DNA from 2 places in the Lysinibacillus sp. NPDC096382 genome. Region 2 is predicted to be linked to the other one. Evidence: predicted binding sites of a transcription regulator. Region 2 holds the regulator's gene; the other holds the start of a gene.
The links. The regulator LexA, encoded in region 2, represses DNA repair genes until DNA is damaged. The targets are predictions, from matches to a motif close to CGAACATATGTTCG.

Region 1 (16,680 bases), on a different contig from region 2:
TGATGATGTTAAAGTAAGTGGCGGTGTAATTTTGATTACGTTATTAAACGTTCCTCCCAGCAAACAAATAACATATTGTTCCTTTAAATACTCATTAAGCTGCCTTGCTAGTCTTTCAGAGTTAGCTGGCGTATTAGCTTCTATTCGAACTCCTAGCATGAGCCCTCGTCCTGTAACGACAAGGCGAACTCCGCTATTCTCTAAAAACTCTCCGTTAAGTGCCTCCAATCTGCTCCTAAATTGCTCTCCCCGTTCTAAAGCATTTTGAGGTAAGTTCTCTTGGATTAGGATCTCTAACACTTTCACACCAGCCGCACACGCAACCGGATGTGCAGAAAATGTACTGGTTTGCTTGTAAGCAGGTACTTGTTGCATAATTGATGATGGGGCAGCAACTAACGAAATTGGTAAACCACCTCCTAGTGCTTTTCCCATAATAATAATATCTGGTGTTATATTGTCATGCTGGAACCCAAATAAACGACCTGTTCTGCCCATGCCAGTATAGATCTCGTCTAAAATTAACAACATATCATTCTCATCCGTCAGCTGTCTTAGAGCTTTAAGAAAGTTTGGTGGCGCGGCAGTCATACCAGAAGATCCTTGCACCGGTTCAACTATAATCCCAGCAACCTGATCGATAGGAAAATCTGGATGTATAATAAAGCGCTTTATCCATTCAAGATATTCCTCTACGGAAGGGACCTTAAATCCGTGCACACGTAACGCATCATCATCCGGGAAGGGGAGACGAATAGTATCAGCAGCATGACTAGAGACACCTGCACGTAATTTCGGATTTGCCGTCACAGTAAGTGATCCTCCCGTTTTCCCATGAAAACCACCTTGAAAACTAAGTATAGCCGGTCGCTTCTTGGCCATCCGTGCTACTTTCAAGGCACCCTCTACGGCTTCAGATCCTGTAACAGTAAAGAGGAATTGTGGCTGTTCAAACGGGACTAAGTTACTAAGTTTCTCCAGAAGGTTAGCACGGGAGCGAGTAGGAAATTGCCAACCTGTGTGGGAAATAGATTGGAGTTGCTGAATTATAGCAGTGAGAACTTCAGGATGATTGTGGCCAACATTGTGTACGCCAGAACCTGCAGTCAAATCCAAATGTTCATCTCCGGTTTCGTTCCAGACGCGAAATCCTGAACTACTTTCCCAATCCAGTTTTGTTTCTTTACAAATAATATCCGCCATTGATGGGGATTCTAGCTTCGTCACAACATCTATAATCGTTTGTTTATTCATCGAGCGGCTGCTCCTTCCCAATTTAATTCTCGCACCAGTTCTGTTACACGCTTTATCAAGGCTTCTGATATTTTTGCACCTTTCTCGGCATTAGCAAGAGAAGGATTGCCAAACACGCCTGATGCCTCAGGGCTTGGGTTAATCAAACGTGGGTTATATGCCCTATGATCAAGATGGATATCGTTTGAAGCGAGACCTCCTGAAATTTGTGTACCTTCCTTAATTCGCTCCATTCTCACATGTTGAGGAAACCAATGGAGAAACAGTGATGTCAATCCTTCTCCAGCGTGCATTTCATATTTTGACTCACAAACCGAACGTAGAATATCAAGAACCAATTCCGCCCATTCAAAAACCACGACTTCCATACCGTAGTCTGTAACCAGTTGCTGTGCAGCCGTGAGTAGTAAAGGCTGATTTTCATCATGTCCATTAATAATTAGGAGACGCGGACAGATTTTTGCTGCATTAGCTCCGATTTCCACGATAAGCTTAGTGTATGTTTCAGCTGAAATGTTGAGTGTCCCTGCCCAGTTTTGGAACATAAAATTCACTCCAACTGGAGTAAAAGGGAGCTGTAAAACGCTAAAGCGGCGTACGACCTCCTGCGCAATTCGCTCCGCCACAAGATAGTCAGCACCAAGAGGAAGATGTGGCCCATGCTGCTCGACACTGCCAGTCGCAAGTACCAAGAAATCAAGTTGACTCGATTTTAAATCTACCCAAGGTATATCTGTCAAGACTCCGTTTCCGGCTAAAGTATAACTCATATCTCTTCTCTCCTTTTTAAATTACAGATTAAACTGGAGTACGTCCCCCGTCTAAAGTAATAACTTTCCCTGTTATATATGTGTTCCGCTCCGAAGCCAAAAATTGTATCATTTCTGATATTTCATCAGCCTTAGCAAGTCGTCCGAGAGGGACTGTACTCGCATAACGCTCCATTTCAGACTTTACATCGCCCCAGTTTGGGTTTTCGATTTTCCCCGGAGCCACCGAGTTGATCAATATGCCATCAGAAGCAAACTCGATTGCTAGTGATTTTGTCAATCCGATAATCGCAGACTTCGCTGTACAGTAATGTACCCCTGCAGTTTGCGAACCAACTAGGCCAGCCGTTGATGAAATCGTAACGATCCGCCCACTTTTAACGTCTTTCATCTGAGGTAAGAAAGATGCGATGCTGTAAAAGACAGCGTTTAAATTAATATCCATTACTAAACGCCACTCATCACCCTGTACTTCTAATGTGCTCGGTCGTTTACCGTTCCGTTTAGGAGAAAAGCCGTTAGCAGTCACCAAAGTTGCTGCAGGTCCAATTACTCGGTATAAACTATCGGCTTCCTGTTTCATTTGCTCTTCGTTAAGAGCATCTACCACCCTTGGGTGACACTCAATGCCGAGGGCTTGTAATGATGCAGTTGCAGACTTTAACGCTTGTTCGTCACGATCAAACAAGCTAACAGCATATCCATCTTCACCGAAACGTTTAGCTACACTTTGTCCGATAAAGCCAGCCCCCCCTATAATTACTGCGAGTTTTTTCATTCTTATACCCCCACTTCCTCTAGAGAATGAGGACCCCATAACTTCAATTCGCTATCTGCTACGGCATGCCCTATGCGATTAAATTCATCTAAAAAACCCGGAAACGAAACACGTACCACATCCCAGTTATGTATAATCGTTTCCTGAGCGCAACAACTCGCTATAATCATGGCTACCATAGCTATCCGATGGTCATTTGGTACTGTTACAGTTCCAGGACTACTAAACGGTCCCGGAGGAATTATCAGTCCTCCGTCAATAGACCGAGCATTAATTCCAAATTGTCGCAATAACTCAATGGTAGTAAACGCACGGTCAGTATCTTTATCAGCTAGTTCGTGAGCATCTAAAATTACTGTTTCACCTTCAGCGGTTGCTGCTACAGCTGCGATGATTGGTATTTCATCAATCATACTCTGGACAAATGCATCACCAGCAATCGTCACACCTTTAAGTTTACGGCCTGAGCGGATAACCACTTTCCCTATCGGCTCACCACATACCGTACCTTGCTCTAGAACATCTATATCAGCCCCCATACGTCGAATTACATCTAAGAATCCTGTACGTGTTGGATTTAAGTTCACATCTTTAACCGTTAATGATAGGCCTGGATTTCTTTGCATGGCGACCAATCCAACTAGAAACGCAGCAGAAGATACATCTCCAGGAACTGACAAATCAAGCGCCAGTATTTTGTTCGGAGGAGTAAGTTCAAGATAATCACCAGTATCAACTAAATTAAATCCAAAATAGTTAAACAGCCGTTCAGTATGATCCCGAGCTTTTGTCTTCCTATAAATACGAGTTGGGTTATCAGCCAGCAGAGCTGCAAAAAGTAGCGCCGAGACTGCTTGAGCACTTGAGACTCGAATTCGGTGATGCCTGCCCTTTAATAAAGTTCCAGTTACATCTACAGGAAGATAACCAGTTTCTCCTTCCCATTCAATCTTGGCTCCCATATCTCTTAAAGATTCAACAATCCAGCTCATTGGACGACGACGCAAAACTTGGTTGCCATCAACTCGGAAACACCCACGCTGACCACATAAGAGCGCAAGCATGATGCGAGATGAAGTAGCGGAATTTCCCAAGTTAACAGATTTGTTTCCTGTATGATATCCATACTTCCCTACACCAGATATGAGGACATCCTCTTCAACAGTTTTAATCTGTACGCCAATCTGCTTAAGTGATTTCAAATTGTTTATCGTATCCTCAGACCAGAGTAGTCCTGAGATGCGACTGGTTCCCTCCGCTAGACTTGTCAAAAAGGTAGCTCTTTGACTGATAGACTTGTCTCCAGGAGGCCTCCAAATTATATTTTCATGAGGCATAAGCCTCGGATATATTGTCACTTTATTCAAGAAAAAACCCCCATTTTAAAATAGCCGATTCATTAGGTCAGGAGATGCGGTTTGACATAGTAGCAATTATCTCATCATCCTCCCTTTCCGCGTCATCATCTGGAAACAAGACCGCAGAATCCGGAACACGTCCTGGATATTCCTTTGCAAAGCTAGAGCTACGGAATCTTTTACGTTGCAAACCTAAGCTCTCTTCTGGTTCAAATTTTTCAGGCACTGCTACTAAGGTACCAGAATTTACGCCGAGTTCGAGTAATCTCTGACCAATGTCTGTTCGGGTTACTACCATTGAGAAACGACTTGGGATATCACCGTGTTGACTTGAAGCATAAATGTTAGGATCCCCATCTGAAATAGAAATGTCTGCAATACCAGACCACCAATCACGACAAGATAGACACCTGAATGTTTTGAATTTTTTGAACTCCTTTACCAATTCAAAAAATGGAAGTCCTTTGGATTTATCGTCCTTTGTATAAACTGTAAAGGCTCCTGGATACTGGCCATCGCGATATCTCACATTTGCTACCTCTTCGAGCGGGATATTAAGTTTATTCTCTATAAGATGCTCTGTTCCCGACAACTTAGTACTAGATGCACACCCAATTTCAATTGTAAACACTATTTTCTTGGCTAGATCTGCAGTTTTTGGATGTCGTTGAATCTTTCGGATAGCCTGGATCTCACATGCCAACCCAACTATGCCAATTCGTTCGTACTTTGTTTCTTTTAACAAGTGCAAGTTTGGAGCCACACAATATGTTGATTGCGCGCAATTAATAATTGTCTGTTCATCATCAGTCAAGATTGCCTGAGGAATCCAAGGATGTTCTTTATCACGATCAATAACTAGAACTGCATCAACTAATCCTGATCGTAGTGCAGACACTAATAAACCAGTTGCAGCACCACCAGCAGAAGCTCGATCACGTATGCTTGAATCTACAGCGGAAACTAAATTAGATTTTTGCATAATACCAGTCCAACGCTCCTCAGGAATCCGTGTGCGGCCGAAGAGAAACATCTCGGATGCCGGTACGTCCGTCTCCTTCCCAGGACATATCTCACTGCATAGGTTACATGAAACACAAACATTCGATATCATTTCAGAATCCAAAGTCGCTTCAGGTAAAAAAGCGTCGTTTAAACTGATGATGTTAGCCGGACATACTGCCACACAAGCACCACAACTAGTACATAAATCTTGATCCAAAATTTCTTCTTGAAGTTGCAAGTACGACATCTATATTAAACCCCTTTCACTAATTTTTTCAGTCGTTATGTTGACTTCTAACGCCCGTTCTACATATTCGATTGTCCGTTTCATTTGATTGATATGATTCTCATCATGACCTGCCAGAACACCTATTAGAACACGCAGTTGTTCATTTCCTCGATAATCTAAATATCCGACACGATTCCACTCTTCTTCATGTAAGGTATCTAGTAAAGATAACAGGTTCATACGTTCTCTTTTAAAACGTGCGAAACAAGTCCACACATCATCAAGCCTAAACCAACGCTCCCAGTCATCTGAGTCGTATCCAACCAAATTGGGGCAATCCTCTGTTAAAATACAACGTACGCGTACTGAATTACAGACCTCGTTATCAGCTAAATGGCCTATAATTTGGTGTACAGACCACTTGTTTGGAGCAGGACACATATTAAGCCCTTCTTGAGGGCATCTTTTCAACAATTCTTCTAATTTTTCAATAGTAGAAAACAGTGATTGTTTAAGGTCAAAACCAGGCTTGGTAGCAATTTCGTATGCTCTTATTTGCCCTGATGTAGCTTCTTTAAATGCAACAACCTGTTCTGCCCAAATACGATCCTCTTCTGTCAATAATTTACCAGAAAAAATTTTTTCTAATATACTATTAAATCTGAATTTTCCCAAAACAAACCACCTCTTTTTTCTTTTTGAAAGTAAGAAACCTTACACACTAGTAAAATTAACAATACTTGAAATATACGAAGAGATATTACTAAAGAGAAAAATCAAAATATTAAAATTTCATACCCACTTTACAATATATTTCCAGAAAATTCAATACTGTAATTAGAAAAAATTACTAGTAATAGTATTAAATGTGACATAATGGTTAAAATTCCCATCATATTCAGTTCAAAAGTCCACATATCAAATGTGAGCTTTTCAGTGTATAAATAACAAACTAAATGTATTGGAACCTTCTACAATGCTTTACTCTAGATTGTCATCTGTTATAGCTTTTAATACTTGAATAGTGCCTTGTGCTAATGCTGACCACGCCGGTACATATATCAACACCCATTTTTTTGTAAACTGATAACTCTCTTACAAGCTTAGTATCGAGTTTACATAACATTATTATTTATTCATTTATTTTGTTAGAACTATTCATTTAGTTACTTTTTACTTCTCTTTCCTCATAACAAGAATGCGAATCTTTAAATTGTAAAATCATGTATAAAAGCTTTATTAAATAGAAAGAGGTATTTTATGTTCTCTATAACATCCAAATCCCACCTATTTGGACAGATGATCGACTTAACTGGTTAGAAAAAACGACAGATAAAACCTGCATCACAATTCATGGATTACAGTTCAATCTGGCATTGCTAAAGGTCGTTTTTTAGGTGAAAATATAAATACAATGTACGGCTTCGTTGGAAACCTTACTTCCTCTAAAAGTATTGCGAGAAAAACTTTACCATGCAAAACTACACGGCATTTTCGACAAAGCTTCAGCGATTATTTTAGGTAACATGAACAATATGATGGTTTGGGAACTGGAAGAAAGCCTTATAATGTATTGAACAGCTAGATGGATGTACTATGCCTATCATCACTGATGTTGATTGCTACCACACTTAACCCTACATGCCATGCCCATCGGCTTAAGTGTACGTTTCAAACAACTAGCAATGAGGAAAACTGATTTTCATAATGTTCGTATAACCTATATACTTCACGTATAATGAAGGCAAATAGCCAAAGGACTCTAGTATGAGCCTGAATGTACTCATATGAACTACAAGTTAACGAACCACTACTGAAGCAACTGCCTATCATGATGTTATTCAGCTAGCACACTCAGAGGATAATGACGATATCGCAATATTTTTTAAAAATATCAGCCTTATTCGTATAAATGACACAATGCTGACAACTGATAAGGAACCTTTCGTCATTACCTCAGCCCTAAAAATTTAAATAAGAATTACTTTACAGGTGTCCTGCGTGGGCGCTTTTCATTTTGGGTAAGGAGGGTTTTTATGAATGATATACATAGATCAACAACAGATGAAGAATTGACAGAAGAAGAATTAATAGAACTTGTCCTCGCTGAACAGCAAAAGGCGTTGGCACAAGAACAAGAAGAACTACTACAAGGTAAAAAGCCTAAAAAACGAAAACCAATTGTCAAATGGATTGTCTGGAGTATGGCATTTGTATTAATTTTGAATACCTTTGCTCTTATCTTTCAAATTTACTCCCCTCCAGCTCTTGAATTTTTGAAGGTGTCTGCACGGCTATCAGCGCAAGAAGATATAAAAACCTATAAAAAAGCTGTAGTAGAGATCTCTACAGGTTCTAGTAAAGGCACTGGTTTTTCAATTTCTTCAGATGGACTTATCGTAACCAATGCACACGTTGTAGAAGATGCTCAATCATTATTCGTCATTTTTCCTGAAGAAGGGTTAATGGCTGCCAAGGTACTACAAAGTTTCCCTGACGTAGATTTAGCATTATTGCAGGTAGCTGGTGATCACTTACCTTCCCTCTCGCTTGCAGAAAATCCTAACTATAGCAAACATGAGCATGTCTATTTCATTGGTAATCCATTAGCCTTTACGGGCATTGCAAATGAAGGAACTTTACTGGAGTCAACTTTCGTTGATGATTGGCAGGAGCCTATTATGATGATGAAAGCCCCTGTTTATCGAGGAAATAGTGGCAGTCCTGTTATAAATGCTACTGGTGAGGTGATTGGGATCGTCTTTGCAACGGCGAAAAAAGATCCATATGGTCGTGTTGGCTTGTTTATTCCTGTTGAAGTGCTACAACGCATACTAAGTAATTAATCCGAAAAGTTGCTTGTTCTCATACTAAAGAGACAAGCAATTTATTTTGTTTACATAATATAATTATTAAATCGTACAGAAATTGAGAAACTTAATTTTTGATCTGTATGAATCGTAGTATCTAGACTCTTTCAAATACCAAGTCACTAGTAATCATATTTTGTAACTCTCAAATGTTCGAAGCATATAAAAAAAAGGCATCCTATATCAATAGGATGCCTTTTTTTAACGGAAGTAATTTTAATTACTGAGAATTAAAGTTTAGTTACGTTAGCAGCTTGTGGTCCGCGGTTGCCATCTACAACTTCGAATTCCACTTTTTGACCTTCGTCAAGAGTTTTGAAACCTTCGCCTTGGATAGCTGAGAAGTGTACGAATACGTCGTTTTCACCTTCAACTTCGATGAATCCAAAACCTTTTTCTGAGTTAAACCATTTTACTGTACCTTGTTTCATTTAAGAAAACCTCCAAAAAATAAAAGTGAACAATATGTAATTTCTTCAACGATTGTAAAAAATTCACATATTACAAAGAGTACCGAACTAACGCGATCACTTTTTGTAATATGTGAATTCATGTTTCCGGTGAAGCAATTAAATTGTTAACCTAAGTATAACCGCCATTCATAATTTTGTCAAATAAAGAAAAATGTTTTTTTATTAATTTCTAAATTTTATTTCTATTTTCCAGATTTTAAAGCGATAATGCCGTGATATATTTGTACATCATCATCACAGGCTTCGCAAAAAACACTTTCATCTTCTGACCAGAATGCCCAATATCCCTCTTCTTTCGTAGCCTCATTGTCATATGTTAAACGGAAGTGCTGCAGTTTCGTTTGCAATGCTGACTCAAATTGCTCCTCCGATTCAAATGTATCATTTGATTGAATAAAAGCCTCCCAGCCTTCAAACTTCCACCAAGGCTCATAATCAGCTTTCATGTAAATGATTGTATACATATTTGCCACATTCCCTGCTGTAATAAGATATTTTCATTTTAGCAAACACATTTGAAATGTCTATTAAAACACTCTGTCATATGCTATTATTACCTTATTATTCATAATTTTTGGAGGTATTTTTTTTATGTTTTCAAGTATTCGACCTAAGGCCGAACTCGATGAATTATTAAAGCGTGGTACAAATTTAAATGCTACAGGTCGTTTTAATAAAACACTAGCATTTAACCATTTCAATGCTCAAGATGAAGAGAATTTAAAAACTCTCTACAATAAATTAAAAGATATCACGCCTTCAATGAATGCTATTTTTAATAACTATTTAAGAGAAATCTCTCTTTCCTCTCAGCTAACGATTAGTGAAGAAAATATTAATCGATACTTAAATCAATTTTTCTTAGCTACTCGTGATGATGACTATGTAGATGAAACCGTTAAATTTTTTAATTTATTTAGAAAGAATCAATATGAGCCAGGTAAGTTAATCGTCGTCTTCAATCAATTTGCATTTTATATTACTACATACATTTTACATAATTTCGGTTTAAAACCTAATAGAGCATTTGAATATATGAAATCTTTCCAATCAGCTGTTAATGTTGACCAAGAATTACTCATCGAAGTATTAACAGAACGTACTATTGAAAATGTAGTTGCTGAAATTTCTTCTTTAATGGATGTCAACGCAAAAATCATGTACATGAAAGATTTAGTATTTAGCCTAGATAAACAAAACGAAGAAATCCAGTCCTCTACCGCGGCAACTGAAGAAATTGCCGCTTCTATTAACGAGGTTGCTCGAATGTCTTCTCGTATTTCTGAAAAAACAACTGAATCTGTTGATCATGCTGTACAAGGAAAAAATGCAATTGAGCATGCCCTTTCTGAAATCTTTAAAACAGAAGAGACATTTACAACAATTGTTGAATCCTTTTCAGAATTACAAAAGCGGGTAAATGATATTGAGCATGTTGTAACGTTAATAAACCAAATTGCCGATCAAACGAATTTACTTGCTTTGAATGCTTCTATTGAGGCTGCACGAGCAGGCGAACATGGTAAAGGCTTCGCCGTAGTTGCGCAGGAAGTTCGAAAGCTTGCTGAGGGAACGGTATCAGCGCTAAGTGAAGTAACTGCAAATGTACATCATTTAAAAAGCTATTCAAACGATGTGTCAAACTCAATTACAGAAACGACTGAGATTATTAAAGATGCAACAGTAGAGGCTAAAGAATCGTTACCCTTATTAAATGCGATTGTTAGTGCCATTGAAGGTATTAATCTGGATGTCACGAATACAGCTGCGATATCACAGGAACAGGCTGCAGCTATTGATGAAGTATCAGCAAGAATGATTGAAATTTCTAACCTTCAAGATGACATTCGCGAATATAGTCATAATACATCTAGTGATATTCATTCATTAGGGAAAGAAATTAATCGTTTCCGCAATGATATTATTGAGAATAATAATGTTCAGCTATCGTCTATAGCACTTTTACAATTATCAAAGGCCGATCATATTTTATGGAAATGGCGAATTTATAATATGTTCCTTGGTCTTGAAAATGTCGAGCCAAGTGATGTTTCTTCGCGTACAGATTGCCGTCTCGGTAAATGGTATACATCCGCTCGCACTGTCGAACGTTTCGGACACTTACAGGAATTCCGAGAATTAGACGCATATCATTTACGTGTTCATGAATCGGCGAAGTTAGCAGCGGAAGCTTATAAGATTGGGAATATTCAACAAGCTGAAGTTCATTTAAAAGAAGTAGATCAAGCTTCTAAGCATGTTCTCTATTTTATCAATAATTTAATCGTATATTTAGAAAAAGAACGTGTTATGCACTAAGCACCAAGGGGATTCACCCCTTTTAACTAGTAGGAGGTGTTAGCTTGAACAAGCGAGCGCTTATTAAATTTTTCGGTGATGTTTACGGGACTGGCTATCGTTTTTTCATTAAACAGAAAGCGATTGAACTAGGATTAAAAGGATACTGTAAACTAAATAATCAAGATCAAATTGAGGTTGAAGTAGAAGGATCAAAAAAAGCGATAGATGAATTCTTAGTATTCGTTCAAAAGGGTGTTAGCCCTCAAGCAGATTCCAATTCATTTACTTTAGAGCTTTTTGATGATTTAAAAGGTTATACACGCATGGAGTCAGACATTGTTTAGTCTGGCTCTTTTGTTTTTAAAGTGTAGGAATACCAAGGTTTATCAAGCTTTTCGGCTCTTTACATTATTGAATGAATACGGTTTTGAATACGGTTTATAAAAAAAGACGTTGCCGGGGGCAAGTTTATAGGATTGGGGTATACTCCCCAGTCCTTTTATTTTACCTAACACAAAAAACACCTGCCGTAGCAAGTGCTCATTTTTATTACTTTTCCTTATTCGCATCTTGTTGAGATTCCATTTCTTTACGTTTTTGTTCTTCTTCTAAAAGTTCTTTATAGATACGTGGTGCTGATGTTTTCATAAAGAAAGCATGCATACGTTGTTGAGTTTCAATAGATGGTATGGTTTTCAATATATCCCTCCTTTCTCTCTATTCTTTGTCTCCATCTACCTATGAAGTGTGGATGTTATCTCCCACATATTGAATGACCTCATCCCACAACTTTTTTATGGATTTTGTGCCATCTCCCCAAGCCTGTAAAAGTTCCAATGCCTTTTCTGGATTCGACTTAGATAGTTCAGAGAGTTTCACAGGTAAATAAGCATTCTGACGTACTCGTTCGGGATCAATCGGAAAAAAATTCGTTGTCATAAAATCACTCCCTTATAATATATATTTCTAAAATTCCACAAATATACTACTTGTCCACATTGTAATTTGAATAATTAATGTTTTATACCCTTCAAACACTTTGAGCTTCTGATTCACCAATTACAGTATTATACAATTCTTGTGCGTGAATGTTAAGGATATCGACTTCTTCTGACATATCTTTGTATAACGGAAAGAATGCCATATCAATTAAACGTAATGTATCTTGAATTTCTAAAATAGCTGCATGTGCCATTCCAATATCTTTATGCCAACCTTTGTGAGTGATTTCATCAATTTTATCCATTAAATGAGAGGTCGCCTGTTGTACAACTCTTAATTGAATTATTTGTGCAGATAAACTATAAATATTGTTGTTACTTTCTAACACTACTTTTTCTAATACATTTTGTGTTTGTTGCATGTGAATTCCCCTTTTCCTATTTTATTTTCCAACTCAATCAAAGTGAGTTGCTCTTTTTTAATACTGATTTGGTTAGAACGTATAACGTGTCTAATGCCTTTTTGTTGTTAATCTTTAACACCATTTCAACTATGCGCAGATGATCCTTCGCATTATCACATTTATTGCCTTCTATCAAAGCCTGTAATTTATTGTTATCCATATAATCACCTCATATTTTTATTAGTGGAAATATGCTCACTGTACTACTATCTATTAGAGACAGCATTTAACAACAGTTGTTTATTGTGGTCAGACATGACACGCCATTCTTTAGCTGTCACCTTCATGCATCCTCACTCCCTTTCAAAGATACGTTTCCAAACATTTTATACAAGTACTGGCGCATGTAAGCCACTCCCACATCGGTTAATAACTTGTGGTACTTCATAATGCGCGCTAAACGGCGCAAGAAGCTAAATTACGAAAGGCAGCACTACCGCATACAAATATTGAATACCTAAAACTTAATTCTGAATCACCTTTTTCTTTTGAGATGAAAGCCCTGCGAGGATATGTACCAATTTTAATTGAGATTATTGTCTACAATACAGATAACTAATATTGGTTGTCTGTTTTTTTTATATGTACTTTTCCCTCCAAATTTCCTAGAGTGGGAATATAGAGGGAGGTTATTTATTTATGGCAAGTTTTATTGCATTTTTTGGAGTATTAAGTTTTATATCATTGATTGTTTTTGCGGTTTTAACTTACAAAAAGTTTAAACAGAATGATAAGGCTCAGGGAATGAAATTCTTAAAGTTCACTGGAATATCTTTATTATTAGTTGTGGTTTTGATGTCTGTAGATAATTTACTTGAAAAACCGACTGATTCAGCTAAAGTTGATATAGAAAAAACAACAGTTACAGTTGATAAGGACGAACAAGCTAAACAAGAAGCTGAGTTAAAGGCTAAAGAAGCGAAAGCACTAGAAGATGAAAAGGCGAAGTTAGCAAAAGAACAAGAAGAAGTTAATGAAGAAGAGCCTACTACCACTGAAACATCGAAACGCATTATTGATACATCTGTTTTTGAATACGCGGACGCTGTTGATGTGACAGATGCCATTGACTTGAACGATCATGTTACACTGATTATCAGTATGAACGAAGCTATTAGTCCTGGCTTAGCTACACAGCACGTTGTGAACTAAACATATGATTTCGTACAACAAGTAGATGTAAAGGGTGCCAAAACTATCGGAATAAACGTTAAACAGGGCGCTAATAAAATTGCACAATTCACTGTTTATACTGATAAATTCGTGTCCAATGACGATGAACCTATGTCTGACGCTGTAATTACGGCTTCCGAGATTGAATTTATGACGGATGATGTAAAGAATTTCGGCAAAACAATCGGTTCTTGGTAAACACAAAATAGTCACTCAAATGAGTGGCTTTTTTTATTAAAAATAACAAATTTTTATTATGGTAAATAAGTCTCATATTGGTTAAAGTTGTCTTTAGAGGTTATTTAAAGAAATTACCTTTAAAAACTTTAAAGGAGGATACATAAATGAGTAAGCTATTTAAAAATGGTTTTATTTATCTAGCATTAATACTAATAGTACTAATTAGCTATAACGTTGAAAATGCACATGCTGAAGATGGTTATTCAGAAAATCTAATCCCTAAAATGACATCTGATGTATCAGAGTTTGGTAAAGCTTCATCTTCAAGTCAATATTTTCCAAGTTGGCTAGCATTTGATGGACAACTAATTTATCCAAATGCTTGGGGAACATCCGCAAAAACAGGGTGGTTAGCCTATGAATTCACAACCCCAAAAGTAATTAGTAAATATGTAATGCATAATGAAGGAAGATGGCCTGAAATCTTTCCAAATTCATGGACCTTTGAAGCTTGGGACGGTTCAAATTGGATAATATTGGACTCTCAAACCGGCGTTACAGCAAACGATTGGGTAAAGAATCCGAAACAAAGTTTCAAATTTGAAAATACCAATTATTATACTAAGTACCGAATAAATGTTACTCTTACAAACAGTACAATTAATCAAGTCAACTTATCAATTTCCGAACTACAAATGATGGAGAAAACGTCAAGACCATCAGAGCCTGAATCAATTTCATTAGATAGAAATGTATTAGAGCTTTCAGAAAACCGCTATGATAAATTAACAGCTACAATCCTACCTGAGAATACAAATAAAAATATAATTTGGACAAGTAGTGATGAAAGCATCGCAACAGTTGATCAATTTGGTAATGTAAGAGCCATTAAAAAAGGCGTAATTACTATAACTGCTCAAGTCGAAAATACTAATTTAAAAACTGATTGTATAGTTACGGTTAAAAAACTAGGCGGTACAGAATCTAAATCAATCACATTAGATAGAAATGTATTAGAACTTCTAAAATCTAGTCAAGATAAGCTAGTAGCATTCGTTACTCCAAATTCTGCAAAAGTAATATGGTCTTCTAGTGATGAAAGTATTGCCACTGTAGATCAAGATGGTAATGTAACTGCAGTTCGTGAAGGTGAAGTAATAATTACAGCCAAAATTGAAGGCACTGAAATTACAGCCACTAGTACAGTAATTGTTAAGAAACCAAACAATGAATTTTCAAATGCTATTTTAAGTATTACATTAGTAAATGGTATAACAAAAGAGTATGATGTTACCAATAAAGTATTAAATGACTATTTGAAATGGTTTGATAGTGCTCAAGGCACATCCACATTTAAATTTTCTAAAACAATTTCACCTTACAAAAAGGTTACTGAATATATCGTACATGATAAAATCGCTTCATTTGAAGTAAGAGAATACTAAGACAAAAAACCAGGTACTCACATTCCATTGAGCTCCTGGTCTTTATTTTGGTGACTGATTAATAATTTTTCAACCTGTGTTTTCAACACCATATTAGCATAGGTAAACACTTGATCCTCGCCAGCGGTGGCAATAATTAAATCACTAAAGTATTCATCGACCTTTACCCACTTCACGATTCTAATTTTATCTTTGGCCAACAGCCTTTTAGAGTTGTAACATTCTTGTGAAATGTCGTCTAAAAGCTTATCAAGGATTGGCAAATACACTTTGCTCAATTTAAGATCTCAATCACTTTATTATGAAATAATTGACGCTGTTCAATATTCAACATATAATTCCACTCCTCACACAAGAACATTCGTTTGTATCATTTTAGAACAGATGTTTGTAATTTAGCAAGTGAAAATTACAGGAATAAATTTTAAGGAGCGTGATTTCGGTTACTATTGCCTAATTTTATATATACAATTCATGCTAAATTTCCTAAAATGGTAATTAGAAGATAAGATTAGTGAGGAGAATATAATTGAGTAATTGCCCTAATTGTTTAGCCATAAATCCATTTAAGAAAGTACATAGAGATGGGGCTGAGATTGAAATATGTGAGTATTGTAATACTATTAAGGAAGAAGAGCGCGAGGAATATACAGAAAACCAAGTCCAAAATAAAGAGGATGCAGATCCAATTTTTACTGTTGCAATCGGATATTTTGCGGGGGTATTGTTTTTTGTTATTTTGATTATTGCTATTAATAATTGAATCTTGACCAAGATGGCAATTCAGCTATCTTGGTCTTTAATATTATTCACTACTATTTTTGTTACTTGTGCTAATTTAGCTGTTTTAATTTTATTTGCCCCAGCTTGTACAGCATCCATTCCTGTAAATGTTCCTGTTTTAACGCGCCATTTAGCTTCATCTGGCTCGATATATGCCACCCAACCAAAACGATGTTTTAATACATCTAAGACATTTTCAGCAGCTTGTTTTGTAGCGTAAGTACCTGTTAAGACACGATATCTATTAGTATCTGTGGAAGGCTTCTGTTGTGTTGTATTACCACTAGCGTTCTTAATCATCGTGATAAATTGTGACCAACTTACTTTTCCAGCACGCATTTGACTAGGACAGTTCTTACCACTAAAATGATTGTGCTGAACTACATTACTAATTGGAATACCTTCATCTTTCATGATTTTAGCTACTAATTCCGCAGCGTTCAGCATTGCTTTTTGATAGTTACCATCACTATTAACGCAAACCTCTACCTGTATCCCTTGGTTATTGCCTGTTGTGCTTCCTGCAGCCCAACATCTCCAAGCATGTTCAAAAGATTGTACGGCTTCTTTGTCGTCCACAGTATAGTGCCATGATGCATTACGGCTATTACCGTTATATTGTAATCTAGCGTGCGCGTCTGCATCGGCTCCTGTTC
Region 2 (16,680 bases):
AGTGGAACGTGCTCTTGAGCTGCGTCCAGACATTATTTTAATGGACAATGTGATGCCCGTCATGACAGGAGCTGAAGCGACAGCTGAAATTTTAGCTGCATGGCCAGAAGCAAAAATTATGATGGTGACAAGTTTTTTAGATGATGACAAAGTCTACCCTGCATTAGAGGCTGGTGCAGTCAGCTATATTTTAAAAACGTCAAATGCGAAGCAAATCGCCGATGCCATTCGAAAAACAATGGGCGGCGAAACCGTTTTAGAGCCAGAAGTAACATCAAAAATGATGCATCGCATGCGCCACGGCTCTAGTACTCCTCTGTATGAGCAGCTAACCGAGCGCGAAATGGAAGTATTATTGCTAATGGCTAAAGGCAAAGCCAATCAGGAAATCGCCGATGACTTATACATTGCTTTAAAAACCGTAAAAACACATGTCAGCAATATTTTAGCGAAGCTTGATGTTCAAGATCGCACACAAGCAGTTGTCTACGCTTTTCAAAACGGGCTTGCGAAGTAGTTTTTCTTAGGTCGTTTGGTTTATTAGCGATTTTGCTGGGGTTATCAGCGATTCTACCTGGGCTATCAGCGATTTTACCTCTTTTATCAGCGATCCTACCTGGGTTATCAGCGATTTTACCTCTTTTATCAGCGATCCTACCTGGGCTATCAGCGATTTTACCTCTTTTATCAGCGATTACGTCTGTTTTCCAAAAAATACGAAACTGCATTTCTATCAATGCAGTTTCGTATTTTTTAACTCCATCTATTAAAAAACTTTTGCAGCTCGTTTACACTGTTCACTATGTATGTTGCTTGTGCTTCCGTCAATTCCTCAAGTGAGCCATAGCCATAAGTAACACCGATAGAATCGATTTGATTTTCAAGTGCCCCAACAATATCGTATTTACGATCTCCAATCATAATTAATTGATTGATATTCACTTCATTAAAATGTTCGCGTACATATGCGATAACTTCTCCTTTAGCTGACCGTGTACCATCTAAATTGCTGCCTGCAACAAGGTCAAAAAAATGTTCAAGGTTAAAGTATTGTATAATTTGTTCTGCAAATACAGTTGGCTTAGATGTGGCTATTGCTAACTGATAACCATCCTTCTGTAAATATTCTAATAAAGATGATATATTTTGATACAATTTATTCTCATACATGCCAGTTTTGATAAAACGTTCACGGTAAAAAGCAATCGCTCGTTCAATTTGAACATCATCCATTCCATATATTTCTCGAAATGATACTTGCAGCGGCGGCCCAATAAACGTTTCAAGCTGATCAAGGTCTTCTTCAACTATACCCATTTTCCCTAAAGCATATTGAACAGATTTTGTTATCCCTATTTTAGGATCAGATATTGTACCGTCTAAATCAAATAACACTACGCTATACTTTTTCATTACTAGCCCTCCTTTTATTATTAAAGAATTGATTGATACACGGTTGAACCAAAATCATGAATATCTTTAATATAATCAAACCCTTCAGGTGAGCCAAAGCTGTTAAATCCACGAACTGCCACAATATTTTCTTTAGGAATTACCAATAGAGCAACACTTGTGAAACCAAGTAATTGAAAGCTTCCTTGTGGTAATATTGGGATTAACTCTGTAACCCCTTCTCTCTGTTGTGGCTGAATGAACCAGAAAAAGCCATTAGTTGGCAAGTTCTTTGGTTTAGAATTTGGGGATTGAATTGTCGTTAATAACTGTATGATTTCTTCAGGTATAATTTGTTTTCCAAGTAATCTCCCTTTATCAAGATGCACTTGTCCCCACTTAGCTAGCTCTCTTAATGTGCTATACATATTCATTTTACTACCATCACATACGTCGCTTTCATACCAAAAGGGGTTATCATTATGTATTACTTCTATATGCTGTTCGTTTTTTTCACTAAACCAATTTGTTTCAGTTAAAGACAATGGCTGAAATACTTGCTCATCTACAATTTCTGCAATAGTTTTTCCAGTAGCTTTAAAAATGACTTTTGCAAGTAGTTCTACATTAATATCTCGGTATGCCCAGTTATAACCTGCTTTGAATTCCTTCATTACTTTTTCATTTTGCCGACGTAAACCGTGAGTATGGGTGAGTAGATGTCTAATTGATACATCAGCAAAAACTATTTCATTCTCTAAATAATCACTTAGTTTATCATCTATTGAAGCAATATAGTTATGATAAATCGCATATGCTACAGCAAATCCTACATATGTTTTACGAACAGAAGCAAGATGAAAAAGAGTATGTGGTCCAATCCTTTTGGCGTCTTGTTGTTGTCCTTGCACACCAAAATATTCTTCTAATACTGTTTGACCATGCTTATTAATAATAACTCCGCCACCTGTACAATCTAATTGTGAGAAAGTTTCCTTTACTTGTGTGAGTATTGCTTGTGAATTCATTTAAACACCTCTCAACATTTCTAGTTCGATGCCTACACTTATCATTATATACCTATTGGGAATTAATACTAGATGAGTTTCTTAATTCATGAAACCTTTTATTACCAAAACCGTTATTATTTTTAAGGAGGGGTTGTGTGGATACTCAATTTACTTATAAGCATTTTGTAAATGAAAATACGTTTTCACTTCTAGATCCGATTTTTGAAGCTACCCTACTTTTTGCTGTTTTGCTACTCATTATTGTGATTGTAAAAAAAGTATCTATTTGGTTTTGTTTACTTTTTGCAAGCCTCTCAGCAATTATCACAGGTCAGCTTCTTTGGTTTAGTGGCATTATAGCTGATGAGCTAAACATTGAAGGAAGTTCCAAAGGCTTTTACTGTTTTGTCATTATGCTGCTAATTCATTGTGCAGCTATTTGGATTTCTTTAGTGAAATCCTCTAAACACGAAAAAATACCGCAGTACTCAGAGGAGATTTAACCTACTGAGTATGCGGTATTTTATGAATTATAGCGCTTTTACCTTCGCTACAACATTTTCTACTGTGAATCCGTATTTTTCCATCACTATTTCACCTGGTGCAGAAGCGCCGAACTTGTCAATTGCAAGAACGTCCCCTTCAAAACCAGTGTATTTATGCCAGCCGAATGATGAGCCCATTTCGATTGCAAGACGTTTTGTTACAGCTTTTGGAAGAATAGATTCTTTGTACGCTGCGTCTTGTTTTTCGAAGCGATCCATAGATGGCATTGAAACAACTGCCACATCTACACCATCAGCTTTTAATGCTTTTTGTGCTTCGACTGCAAGTGAAACCTCAGAGCCTGTTGCAATTAAAATGGCATCTGCCACTTCTTTTGTAGCAGGAGACACTGTATAAGCACCTTTAGTAACACCTTCACGTACTGTATCAATAGATGCGTCAAGAACAGGTAAGTTTTGACGGGACAATACTAAAACAGTTGGTGTTTTTTCAGATGCTACTGCTAGCTCCCATGCAACGGCTGATTCATTTGCATCAGCTGGGCGAACAACAGATAAATTCGGCATTGCACGTAAAGATGCAAGGTGTTCGATTGGTTCATGTGTTGGACCATCTTCCCCTACAGCAATTGAGTCATGTGTAAATACATAAGTAACAGGAAGACCCATTAATGCAGAAAGACGTACAGCTGGACGAACATAATCAGAGAATACGAAGAATGTACCACCAAATACGTTAAGACCACCGTGAAGTGCCATACCGTTCATAGCAGCACCCATTGCAAACTCACGTACACCGAACCAAATATTACGGCCAGCATAATCGTCTGCAGAGAAATCTCCAGCGTCTTTCATCGTCGTTTTATTTGAGCCAGCAAGGTCAGCTGAACCACCGAAGAATGATGGAGTTTTCTTTGCAATTGCATTGATTGCATCTCCAGAAGAAGAACGAGTAGCTACTGATTTACCTGCTTCATAAACTGGTAATTCAGAAGCAAAATCTTCTGGTAATTGACCATTCATTGCCTTTTCAAATTGCGCTGCTAATTCTGGGAACTCTTGCTTATATGCTTCAAACTTAGCATTCCAAGCTTCTTCAGGTTGTGCCCCTTGAACTTCAGCAGCTGCTGCGAATGTATCATATGCTTCAGCAGGAATTTGGAATGGCTCGTGTGCCCATTCATATGCTGCTTTTGTTAAAACAACTTCATCTTGACCAAGTGGTGCACCGTGAGAAGCAGCTTTACCAGATTTGTTTGGTGAACCAAAACCGATAACAGTTTTCACTTCAATCAGTGTTGGCTTGCCAGTTGATTTTTTAGCTTCTTCGATTGCTGCGTTAATTGCTTCAACATCTGTACCATCTGCAACTTTTAAATAGTTCCAGCCATAAGATTCGAAACGTTTTTGAACATTTTCTGAGAATGATTTTTCTAAATCACCATCTAAAGAAATATCGTTTGAATCGTATAAAACGATTAACTTTTCAAGTTTTAAGTGACCTGCTAAAGAGATAGCTTCAGCTGCTACACCTTCCATTAAATCGCCATCGCCACAAAGTGCAAATGTATAGTGATCAACGATGTCATGTCCTGGTTTATTGTAAGTAGCTGCTAAATGGCGTTCAGCCATTGCCATACCAACTGTCATAGCAATACCTTGACCTAGAGGCCCTGTTGTTGCCTCTACCCCAACAGTATGACCATATTCAGGATGCCCTGGAGTTAATGAATCCCATTGACGGAAGTTTTGAATTTCTTCCATTGGTAAGCCGTAGCCACCTAGATGAAGTAGGCTATATAAAAGCATAGAGCCATGACCTGCAGAAAGTACAAAACGGTCACGGTTAAACCATTTTGGATTAGCCGGATTATGGTGAAGTTGTTTTGTCCAAAGCGTATAAGCCATTGGCGCAGCCCCCATCGGTAAACCTGGGTGACCTGAGTTTGCTTTTTCAATTGCATCAATTGACAAAGTTCGGATAGCATTAATCGCTAGTTGATCCGCATGTTGAGTCATTATTTTGTGACATCCTTTCTCGTCCTATATATTGTTCTTATACAGTTTAGTCAACATTGCTTCAGAAAACAATGGTTTTGTTATACTATTAACGATTTATAACATACTTTATCTTTATTCAGCGAAAAATCCCCCACATTATAAAGCCGGCAATGAGGCCAACTGAATAAAGATAATGCCTCCGGCGGGATGTCACGGATTTTGAAAGGAATTAACATAAGGATGTTAGCCTAAACCTTCGCATCCTGCGAAAACGGCTAACTGACCTGCATTGCGCAAGCCTAAGCACAATTCAAAATCCGGACGCAATTACGTCGAGGCGTAATTGTCCTAAATGTGTCATATTAATTGAGAAATTTATTTTTTTTCGCTTGTTTAACTTTTTCTGGTGTTACATCATTTCCTTCAGCATCTACCACTTTTACGTTTTCAATTGTATCTCGCATCGTTGATCTAAATGTATCTAGATATTCTTTACGAAGCGCTGATCGTTCCTTAGCTTCTGCCTCTGTTAATGTACCACTTTTAGCCTTAGCAGAAAGTTCATTGATTCGGTTAATTTTTTCTTTTGATAACATAATTACACACCTTTCAATACATATCTTAATGAATATGGTATATAAAGTATAGCATGTATCCCCTTGAAATGCAGTTATACCAACCTTTCAAGTATCACTTTATTCTTGAATGTAGTATAGAGCGAATTTCTAGAAACTTCACTCAGTACACACTTGCAAGGAAATAAAAACATCCTTGCAGGTTAAGGACAATTAGCAAGTGTAATTTGTTCTTTATTTACTAGACCATTTTCCAGAAACAGCAGATAACATTAGCCATGGTTCAATAAACATATTAATTAAAATATGAGCTACTATTGGTGCAAAGGTACTTCGGCCAGCTACAATATAAAGCGTTGCGAGAAGACCCCCTAATATTGTGGTACTTATAATAGCAGGTAATGCAAACTTCCAATCCCCTTTCAAAAGTACCCACATACCGTGAGCAATTCCAAAGAGTATCCCTGAAATTAATATTTGTGCTACGTCTGAAAATGCAATAGTTAATAGGTACTCCATAAGTATATGTCTGAAAACAACTTCTTCAACTATTCCTGTCACAACGGCAGCCCATATCCCAATTACTTTAAGCCAAGAAATAGTAAATAAATGAGCTTTTACAAAAGGTATTGCACTGAGTGTGTATGCAATGTATCCCGTTATGATTAATAGTGTGAAAATCCAAATAAATATATTCGAAAATACATCCGTCCTAAAGCCAATTCCATTTTCAATAAAACCTTCAGGATTATTATAGAACCAAAAAATTATACTAGCTGTTAGCATACTTGCAATACTTACTAATAGCCAACCAGTTTTAGTTCTATCACTTGAGGTAGTTATTTCATTCATATTAATCCTTACCTCCTAATAATGAATTGTCAAATAGTCAATTACTCGAAAAATTCATATCCCTATATTGTTTAGATCTCTATTTCATTTGCAGTACATTAAAAGCTTTTAATTTACCTGGACTCAATATAACGAACGAAATGTACCCCAACAATACGTTTGGAGTAACATGTTGTTATGATTGTGTAAGATGCCTTTTTCGAATAATGACCTGCATTTTCCAAAACGCTGTATATGCTATAATTTTTTTGAGAGGTGATAAAGCTGAAAATAGAGGTAAAAATAGATTCAGAGTATGAAGAGCCACATGTAACAATTTGTACAGCAAAACTTAGTCCTACGATACAAGCTGCTATTTCTTTATTACAAAAAGAGAAAGAAGAACAAATTTTAACAGGGCTAGCAAATAATAAAACATATATCATTGATCCAAATTCAATTATTGTTATTCGAACTGAAGGAAGAGAATTAGCTTTATATGATAAAGATAATAATCGTCTCATATTGAATAAACCTTTATATGAATTAGAGAAGCTATTGGGGAATAATTTTATACGGATTTCTAAATCTGCAATTATAAATCTAACAAAAGTTAAAAATATCGAAGCTTCATTTAACGGAACATTGGAAATTGAGCTAGTTTTAGGAATTAAAGAAGTAATTACTCGTAATTATCGAAAGCAATTTAAAAAGCGTTTGGGGGTTTAAGTTAGGTGCATTTTTTTAAAAATGTAGCGTTTGGTGTAAGTATGGGCTGTACAGTTTTTGTTTTTATTAATCTTTTCGGTTCTTGGATTTTTGGAGATATTTTTTTCGAAGCTATAACGGCTGACTTCATACAACAATCCCTTGGTTCAATTATGGTGGGACTCGCTTGTGTATTACCATCGTACATTTATCAAGTAGAACGTTTAACATTTTTACTACAAACAGCTATCCATTTTGCAATTTCTTTAGGTACTTTTATTGTTGTTGCGCTATTTTTAAATTGGCTTCCCACATCGTCTATAGGAATAACTTTGTTAATGCTATTCTTTAGTGTTTTGCTATTTACTTTAATTTGGGTGTTATTTTATCTATATAACAAATCAGAAGTGAAAAAAATGAATAAAAAGATTGATGAGCTGATAAATAAATAGAAAATAAAACTAATGTGAAATATCAAAGCTTGGAGGAATATAAATTGTTTATCAAAACGAACAGACTTTTAATAAGAGAATTTGAGATTCAAGATTGGCAAGCTGTCTATGAATATACTTCGAATCCAAATGTAATGAAGTATATTCCCGAAGGAGTTTTTAATGAAGAAGAAGCTAAAAAGTTCGTATTAGAAAATAGCGGTGGACAAGCAAAATACTTCCCCGTTATTTTAATAAGCGAAAATATTGTCATTGGTCATATTGTTTTCCATCAATATTTTGGTGACCATACGTATGAAATTGGCTGGGTATTGAATCCGAACTATTACAATAATGGCTATGCCTCTGAAGCAGCAAAAGCTGTACTGAATTACGGATTTAAAGAAAAGCAACTTCATAGAATTATTGCTACATGCCAACCAGAAAATATCCCATCTTATCGAGTGATGGAGAAAATCGGCATGAGACGCGAAGGTTATTTTAAAAAATGCATACCAAATGGAGATGAGTGGTGGGATGAATATTACTATGCTGTCTTAAAAGAAGAGTGGGCATAAGATCCTTTTAGGGATTATCGATTTCTAGAGGAGAAATTTATATAAAAAAGACCGCTGTATTATTGTATCCCCAATTTAGTGAATTGAGTGTAGCATTATCTATATTAATGCAAGGAAATGAACCCGGCATACTGTTGGATTAAACAGCGAAAAAATTAAAGGGGAATCTGGGTTATCTTGTATAGCAGATACACAAATAAGTGATATTAATCTTGACGAAGTTGATAGCTTGATATTACCAGGGTGTTTTATTAATACATGAGCAATATTATTTGATTTTATTAGTCATGTAAATGCCGAAGGAGCTATCATTGCAAGTATTTCTAGCACGCCATCTCTTTTAGCAAAAGCTGGAGTATTAAAGAACAAAAAATATACTGTAGGATTATCTCTAGAAGGTATGGATAAGTTGGGCTTCTTTGATCTTAGTCATCTCTCTGAAGACTTAGTTGTACAAGACGGCAACATCATAACTGCAAGAAGTAAAGGTTTTATACAATTTGGCATTACTGTGGGTAAAGCCCTGCATCTCTCTTTTGATGAAAATTGGTACAGGGCATAAATAAAAATATCGCTAATTGATGATATAAAAATTTTTTATAGTGAATTTATAAGGAAGAGAGGTAGCAATCGCTACTTCTCTTATTTTTTTGCTATTCATTCTATTCGTCGATCGGGTCTACCCGTCAGTTTGGAACTTAGAACCTTTAAAAATTAAAAAATCAGCGGGACGATAAAACTCCCACTGATTAATACGTTACTTTATTTTGCCCGTTACCCTCTTGATGTTCCCGATATCTCCTATGGACTGTAGCTTTGCTTACTTCAAAGCCTAAACCTCTAAGCGTCATGGCGATTTCCTCAAAGGTGAAGCCTCGATTACGTAGGTTGACAATTTCGTCTATAGGAACATCCTTACGTTCTTGACCATTTGGATTTCCACGGTTAGATAAATTGTTTTCAGGGCGATAGCCATTTTCAACGGCACGACGCATGCCACGACGTATTTTAGCATTATGGATTCTGCGCTGGTACTCCTCTACGATTGCTAAAATTTCTAAGAGCATCGTATCCATTTCATTTAATTGTATAGGTCCCTCGTCTCGCATAGAAAAAACATCAGTTTCAGTTTTCTGCAATAAATGCAATACTGCCATTCGAGCATTTCCACGCCCTAAACGTGTTTCATCCTGTACAAATAATGCTTCTATTTCTTTTTCTTTAATGAAATCAAGCATTTCTAGTAAACCTTCACGTTCCACATCATAACCACTATGCTTGTCCATAAAAACACGCTTGACTTCGTAGCCCTGTTCTTTGGCATAGCGCATCAACTCCTCTTGCTGACGCTCTAATGAAGAACTTTGTGTCTCTTTTTCTGTACTCACACGGCAATAGACAACAGCCGATTGTTGATTCATTATCATTTTTCGTTTCTCGCAATTTCAATTGAATTTATAGGGGATTGGCCACCCACTACTGGAATCACTAGGGATTTACCTGCAATAATTTGTACGTTCGATAATTCATTTTCTGTTTTCACAAGCTTAATCCATTCATCCGTTTTCATTTTACCACGGTATTGATCGGCTAACGACCATAAGCTATCACCATGTGTGATTTCAATTTCTGTGTATGTTACATCGCCTGGGTCTGTTATAAAAAGGTATGCCGCCAAAAGCAGACAAGCTCCTAATAAAGTTGTAATATGTGGATTTTTCTTTAACCAGTTCATGTTTAAAACCCCTTTCCTAGAATGTTTGTTCGGAATATATGTTCTCATATTAATACGAACAAACGTTTTTGTCAAACACTTTTCGAACCTATGTTTGCTTAAGTGTTCGCATTCTGTTATACTATTAATTAGTAGAATGATTAAAAAAAGAGGTGAGCAAATATGAAAAAAGTTTCGAAAAGACAAGAGGCCATATTAGAGTTCATTAAAGAAGAAGTACGAGCAAAGGGGTATCCACCATCTGTACGTGAGATTGGTGAGGCAGTTGGACTTGCCTCAAGCTCAACAGTTCATGGGCATTTAGCTCGTTTAGAACAAAAAGGCTTGATTCGACGCGATCCAACTAAACCACGTGCAATTGAAATTTTAGAGCCAGAGGATTCTATTCAAAAGCAACATGTTATTCATGTCCCATTAGTTGGGAAGGTTACTGCAGGTTCTCCGATAACCGCTGTTGAAAATATCGATGAATATTTCCCACTTCCAGATATTTATGGTACAAGTGAAGATCAATTATTTATGCTTGAAATTATGGGTGAATCAATGATTGAAGCTGGCATTTTAGATGGAGATTTAGTGATTGTTAAACAAAAAGCAACAGCTGATAATGGTGATATTGTCGTAGCAATGACTGAAGAGAATGAAGCAACTGTAAAGCGTTTCTTTAAGGAAAAAAGTCATTTTCGTTTACAGCCTGAAAACTCAACAATGGAGCCAATTATTGTAGATCAAGTTTCTATTTTAGGGCATGTTGTAGGTCTATATCGTCGTGTACATTAAAAGTATCTCAATATTAAAGTATAAAAAGAGGTTATTATGTTCACAAATGGGCATATACCTCTTTTTCTTATCTTTTGAGTGTTATGTTAAACGCTAAAAAAGAACCCACTTGAAAATGGATTCCTTACACCTAGCAATATATTCATGTTCATCACCAAGGTTATCTAGAACCTTGGATAAATAATTAATGCTTATAAAGTTTATGCCTCTACCTTAAATTTCAAACTTGCCTTTACAAATGCAGCAAATAGTTTCTTTGATACTGCATCTCCTACAATAGCTAGCTCTTCAGGATGCCATTGTACTGCTAGACAAAATGGTAAATCATCATGCACTACCGCTTCAACGATACCATCACTTGATTTTGCTACCACTTTCAGCTTTTCTGCTACTACGTTTATTGCCTGATGATGAAATGAATTCACAGCAATTTTTTCTTCCTCAATAATCGTTTTTAATAATGTTTCAGGTGATAGATTAACATAATGTGTTGTAACACCTCGTGCTGCCTGTTGCACATGCTTTATTAATTTTTTACTATGATACTCACTTTCAATATCCTGATAGACTGTGCCTCCAAACGCAACATTTAGTATTTGAAGCCCTCGACAGATTCCGAGAATTGGCATTTTCCGAATATAGGCTGCATTAATTAAAGCAAGCTCCACTGCATCTCGTTCAGGATGAATCTTCCCTAATTTTGGTGCAGGTTCTGCGTCAAAGAGGAATGGATGTACATCATAGCCACCTGATAATAATAATCCGTCCGTCAACGATAAAATTTGTGCTACATCCTCTTCAACGCCAATTGGAATTATCAGTGGAACTCCCCCTGCTTCCATTATACTTTTGCTATAAGCAGCATTTAATCTTGAGGACAAATCATCCTCCGCAAAAGCCGTTATTCCGATAATTGGTTTCATCTTATCCCCTCCATGATCTTTATCTTGCATTCACTGCCTGACTATTAATCATTGAAGGAATCCATCAATGATTACTTACCAAAACCCAAGATACCAATTCATCAACGCATCCCCATAGAAATAGATGATAATAGCTGCTAGAGCAATAGAAGGTCCGAATGGTATAGGCGTTTTCCTTCCCTGTCCACGTATCTTTAATACAACGATGCCAACAATCATGCCAATTACTGCCGCTACAAACAGCGTCAAAATTGTATGTATTGTCCCGAGTACGAGACCAAGTAAAAAGAATAATTTAATATCGCCACCACCCATTCCACCTCTTGATAGAACAGCTATACAATACAATATGCCAAAACCTACGACAGCACCAACTATACTGTCCCACCAAGGAGACAAAGGAGAGATCACGCGTCCAAAAACTAGCAATGGTAAAAAGAATAATAGCACCTTATCGGGAATAAGCATATACGCAAAATCCGATACAACAATAATGACTACTAATGAAATTAATAATAGCGCCACAAAAAATTCTGCACTAAAGCCTAATTTCCAATAAGCAAAAGCAAATAATAGGCCAGTAATAAGTTCCATCAGTGGATAAATCCAAGAAATTTTTTGCCCACAGCTACGGCATTTTCCACCTAAAAATAAATAAGACAAAACAGGGACCAAATCAAGCGCCGTCAACTGTCTCTTACAAGAAGTGCAATGCGAGGGTGGGCGCACAATGGACTCCTTCATAGGCACACGTAAGCCAACTACATTAAAAAATGAGCCAAGAACAAGCCCAAATAGTAAAACTGTAATTGTATAAGCGATTTCCATTTTTATGTCCTCCTATACTAATAGACGCCCATACACTTAAGTATGCGCGCCATCTAGATTATTGTTGTCCTTCATAATAGAACGTCGTTACTTGTATGGTTGCTTTTAAAGTTGTATCAGCGTCCTCCTGGAATTTCGCTTCTTCACCAGTTAATGTGAAATCAATCGCATCAATTTTCATCACACGATCAATTTTTTCAATCTCTTTTATAAACTCAACCATAGCTTTATTATCCAATGCGACAACTTCAATATCAAATGTTACGAGTTTTAATTCCTTCGGTAAGGAATCTTTATTAAGAGTAGCAGTTGGTATTTTATCTTTCACTTCAGATGTTTCATCATTCTTAGCAACAGCTTGTTCATCCGCTTCAGTTGCAGATTGCTGTGTATCAGCCTGTTCCTCAGAGTTTGTCGAGTTAGGATCTGTAATAGCTGACTCCATTACGAGCGAATCATAATTATTAAAGTCCATAGCTTCTACCCGTGTGCCCGTCACCACTTCAATCTCTTCAATATTTCGAATTACTTCATCAATAGCTCGAGTTTGAGGTACTTTTTTACGTAATATTAAGTTACTTGTACTATTCGATTTACCATTCTTTTCAATTAAAGCAATCTGCTCCTGAATTGTAGAAACTTCTTGTTGAAGGGCGATATTCGAGCTTTCTTTCGCATCCACTTCTTCTAATTTAGGTGTTACTATATAGTAATAAAGCGCAAATAAAATCGCTGCAATTAAAGCCGTTAAGATAAGAATCGTTGAATTTTTACTACTTGTCATGATTCTCTACCTCCAGCGAGAAATTTAAAATCAATTCCTAATGTAATAGTTGCCGAATAACGTGGTATTTCCTTAAACTTATTTTTAGCACTTTTTTCCTCTTGATTTCCAATAGCAACATCAAAATTAGAAATAGTATCAACCTGTATATCATTGAAATAGGGGCTTGCAGTTAGCTTTTCTAAATAAGATGATATAGCTGACATCGTTTCAAAATCAGCCGTAATTTCAACATTTTTCTCACCAAATACATAGTTCCTTAAATACGTTTGCTCTGGTAATAATACTTGCGTTTCATCCATTAAAGGTGTCACAGGGTAGGATACATTTTCCACAAATTGTACGGATTGCTCCAATGAGCCTTTGTTCGCATCTTGTTTACCATCTAACTCTATTTGAAGTTGTTCGCGTTGCGATGAAAGCTCCACTTCCTGCGCATTTAATTTTGTAAGATCACTTTTCGCTTGGAAAAACAAGAAAATCATGTATCCTACTATCAAACCAATAAGAATAATAAATACTACATATATTAAAGTAGGCGTTGAATGCTTCTTTTCCAAATTTGGCAAGAGGTTAATGTCTGGTACCATCAGTTAACCTCCTTTAATGCAAGTCCAATTAAGCTAGCAAATTGCTCTGAAAATTGAGGGAAAGATTTTTGAATGATTGAATCATTTAACATAATAATCGGTATCGAAAAATTATTTTCTAAAAACTCTTTAACGGTTGAAAGTAGTGGATTATCTCCTAAAATGATAATCTCATCTACACTTTTCTCACCTTTATGTAAGGAAAACTTAAAAAAATTCATAATACGATCGATTTCAAGCATTTGATCGGTAAGAATCATACGATACTCATCTTCGACTTCTGAATGATAAGAAAAACGATACTCTTCAATTTCTTCAGGCTTCCATTTCGATAAATCTGTATCAAATGATTGGTATCGTAAAAACTCCAATTGACCGAATGAAAAAATACTTATCGACAATTCATTGATTGACCAATCCGCTATTAAATAAGTTCGATCGTCCTTTATTAACTGCAAATGCTCTAACAGACGAATATTACACAATGCCCGAATATCTGCTGCTTGTGGATCTAATGTAGCATCGAGTAAAAGTCCAATCATTTTCGTCACTTCTTCTGAAGGTGCCGCAAATAACATGGCCTGTCCATCATTAGGATTCGGGTCATAGACATCGATAAGAGGATCTTGAAACGGAAGATGAATGGACTGACCAAGCTCCATCTCTACATAACCTTTTAATTCATTCCACTCTATATCATCAGGATGCTCAAAGCTCTTTAACAAAACGGAAATATCCGGTACAAAAATACGCGCATTTTGCTTTTTGCCAGCCCATTTTGCCACATCATTTTTCATGACATCAAACAATTCCATTTCATCCTGAATAACAGATCCTTCAACAATCCCTTGTGCTAATGGCATTTCATAGCCTTTCCATTGCGACGGATCAGCACCTTTTGCCACAATCGCACGCAATATATAATCTTTTATTTCAATCGACACATGCGATTTTTTCTTTTTTGTAAACATGTGAAAAGATGCCTCCTTTTTGATTTTTATAACAAAATTTAAATATATTAATCTTTCATTTGAACATCCAATTCATGAATTGGATGTTCTTTGAAAAATTAATATTTAATCTTTCTTTTTATCCTTATCCGTATTACCCATTGCTTTATTCAAATCTTTTTCACTTATTGAAGTACTAGCTCCAGGTTTAAATGCTCCAACTTCAAATTTCGATTTATTTTTAATATTTTTTAAATCATCAAAAGTTATAGTATATTTTTTGCCTGTTTTAGTATATTCTACTTTATCACCGTCTGTTAATTCACCGTCAAAAACGTCTTTAAGAACATCTGTTTTACAGGTAACAGTTTCTAGAGTTGAATCACCACATGCTCCATCTGCAATAGCAATTTTTGCACCCGCTAGGACACCGGCAGCATCTGAAAGGATTGCTTTGTCTTTAGAATTACTAATAACATTCCCAATCGCAGGAATAGCAATAGCCGCAATAATCGCTAGAATGACAATTACAGCTAATAGCTCGATTAACGTTAAACCTTTTTGATTTTTTAATAGTTTTTTGTTTAAGATTTTTTTGAACATCACTGTTCCTCCTTATAAATTGTTATGATTAGTCCGAAAACACAAGTACAACCATTGCTACAACAACTTTTCTCTCTACCACCCCCTTTAAAGTTAGTCACCTACATATTTTCGTATAATGCGAACATTGGTAGGAAAATCGCTGCGACAATCACTCCTACAACCGCTGCTAAAACTAGTATCATTAATGGTTCAATGAGTGATTTTAATGTATCAACGGACCGATCTACCTCATCCTCATAGAAATCGGCTATCTTCTCGAGCATATAATCAAGAGAACCTGTTTTTTCTCCGATAGATGTCATTTGAGTTACTAAAGGAGGAAATAGCCAACTTTTTTCTAATGGCTCTGATAATGTACCTCCTTTTTCTAGATTATCTCTTGCCTCCAGTACAACCTGTCCTACTACTGGATTCCCTGAAACCTTTTCGACAATTGTCAGTGCCTGTAAAATTGGCACTGAACTACTGAACAAAGAAGATAAGGTTCTAGTCATTCGAGCAATTACATTTTTTTGCATTAAAATACCAAATACAGGAATTCTTAATAATGCATAGTTCACATTGTAATGAAATTGCTTATTATTTTTATAGAAAAATCTAAATAGAAGAATCGATAATAAGAGAATGCCAATCGCAAAATACCAGTATGCTATTAACCAATCCGATATACTGACAACAACGACAGTTAAGATCGGCATTTCTATGTCCATTTCTTCAAAAGTAGCCATAAACGTTGGCACGATAAATACCATTAAAAACATCCCTACAGCGATTGTCAGTACTGATAAAATAGCCGGATATGCCAATGCCGATTGTACTTTTTTCTTAATTTTAAATTGTTTTTCAAGTGTCCCTGCTAAACGCTCTAAAGTCTCATCGATATTCCCCGTTGCCTCACCTGAGCGCATCATATTCACAAACATTACTGGAAAAACCTTTGGGTGTTTGGCCGCTGCGTCTGAAAACGCTGTCCCCCCGCGTATATCCTCTTCCACTTGTTCTAATGCTTTTTTCAAGGCTTTACTTTTCGTTTGGCCACTTAAAATATGTGTTGCCTCTACAATTGAAACGCCAGCACGGATTAGTGTTGCATATTGACGACAGTAAATAACGAAATCCTGATGCTTTACTTTACCGCCAATAGTTAAGTCTTTGTGCAAAATGCTTTTAGACTCTTCCAGCTCACGAGCATTAATGCCTTGTGCTCGTAATTTTTCTAGTGCTACTTTTTTGTTAGTCGCGTCAATAATTCCTTTTTTGTGTGCACCTGTTTTTGTGCGTCCACTATATCGAAAAACGGTCAATTATAATCCCCCGCATTCATATATGGCCTTGCTTCTTCCAAAGAAATTTTCCCCATTGCTATTAGCTGCTGCATAGAAGATTCCAAAGTATGCATACCTAAAGCTTTACTCGTCTGCATAACAGTAGGAATTTGGTGAACTTTTTCAT

Region 1: the regulator LexA is predicted to act here: its motif matches at 15,596-15,609, upstream of ACIQZA_RS05490 (YhjD family protein).

The regions. Positions count from the first base shown of each region.
Region 1 covers NZ_JBIWFC010000002.1:341,387-358,066, forward strand. The annotation lists gene ACIQZA_RS05405 (aspartate aminotransferase family protein) at 1-1,275, opposite strand, end outside; gene ACIQZA_RS05410 (creatininase family protein) at 1,251-2,024, opposite strand; gene ACIQZA_RS05415 (SDR family NAD(P)-dependent oxidoreductase) at 2,053-2,802, opposite strand; gene aroA (3-phosphoshikimate 1-carboxyvinyltransferase) at 2,805-4,139, opposite strand; gene ACIQZA_RS05425 (Coenzyme F420 hydrogenase/dehydrogenase, beta subunit C-terminal domain) at 4,207-5,193, opposite strand; partial or broken gene ACIQZA_RS05430 (4Fe-4S binding protein) at 5,233-5,412, opposite strand; gene ACIQZA_RS05435 (DinB family protein) at 5,413-6,069, opposite strand; gene ACIQZA_RS05440 (S1C family serine protease) at 7,431-8,240, shown strand; gene ACIQZA_RS05445 (cold-shock protein) at 8,495-8,695, opposite strand; gene ACIQZA_RS05450 (DUF1033 family protein) at 8,920-9,201, opposite strand; gene ACIQZA_RS05455 (globin-coupled sensor protein) at 9,329-11,056, shown strand; gene ACIQZA_RS05460 (acylphosphatase) at 11,101-11,382, shown strand; gene ACIQZA_RS05465 (hypothetical protein) at 11,588-11,737, opposite strand; gene ACIQZA_RS05470 (hypothetical protein) at 11,777-11,977, opposite strand; gene ACIQZA_RS05475 (hypothetical protein) at 12,069-12,401, opposite strand; gene ACIQZA_RS05480 (hypothetical protein) at 13,083-13,595, shown strand; gene ACIQZA_RS05485 (Ig-like domain-containing protein) at 13,961-15,241, shown strand; gene ACIQZA_RS05490 (YhjD family protein) at 15,259-15,510, opposite strand; gene ACIQZA_RS05495 (hypothetical protein) at 15,771-16,004, shown strand; gene ACIQZA_RS05500 (peptidoglycan recognition protein family protein) at 16,025-16,680, opposite strand, start outside.
Region 2 covers NZ_JBIWFC010000001.1:464,234-480,913, reverse strand. The annotation lists gene ACIQZA_RS02255 (response regulator transcription factor) at 1-517, shown strand, start outside; gene ACIQZA_RS02250 (HAD family hydrolase) at 754-1,413, opposite strand; gene ACIQZA_RS02245 (serine hydrolase domain-containing protein) at 1,434-2,420, opposite strand; gene ACIQZA_RS02240 (hypothetical protein) at 2,558-2,905, shown strand; gene tkt (transketolase) at 2,933-4,927, opposite strand; gene ACIQZA_RS02230 (DUF896 domain-containing protein) at 5,272-5,505, opposite strand; gene ACIQZA_RS02225 (CPBP family intramembrane glutamic endopeptidase) at 5,719-6,336, opposite strand; gene ACIQZA_RS02220 (LytTR family DNA-binding domain-containing protein) at 6,592-7,044, shown strand; gene ACIQZA_RS02215 (DUF3021 domain-containing protein) at 7,050-7,475, shown strand; gene ACIQZA_RS02210 (GNAT family N-acetyltransferase) at 7,520-8,032, shown strand; partial or broken gene ACIQZA_RS02205 (DJ-1/PfpI family protein) at 8,187-8,594, shown strand; gene ACIQZA_RS02200 (YneB family resolvase-like protein) at 8,782-9,459, opposite strand; gene yneA (cell division suppressor protein YneA) at 9,456-9,767, opposite strand; gene lexA (transcriptional repressor LexA) at 9,930-10,547, shown strand; gene ACIQZA_RS02185 (gamma-glutamyl-gamma-aminobutyrate hydrolase family protein) at 10,748-11,470, opposite strand; gene ACIQZA_RS02180 (prepilin peptidase) at 11,546-12,298, opposite strand; gene ACIQZA_RS02175 (potassium transporter) at 12,357-13,082, opposite strand; gene ACIQZA_RS02170 (PilN domain-containing protein) at 13,079-13,672, opposite strand; gene pilM (type IV pilus biogenesis protein PilM) at 13,672-14,643, opposite strand; gene ACIQZA_RS02160 (prepilin-type N-terminal cleavage/methylation domain-containing protein) at 14,749-15,225, opposite strand; gene ACIQZA_RS02155 (type II secretion system F family protein) at 15,327-16,532, opposite strand; gene ACIQZA_RS02150 (type IV pilus twitching motility protein PilT) at 16,529-16,680, opposite strand, start outside.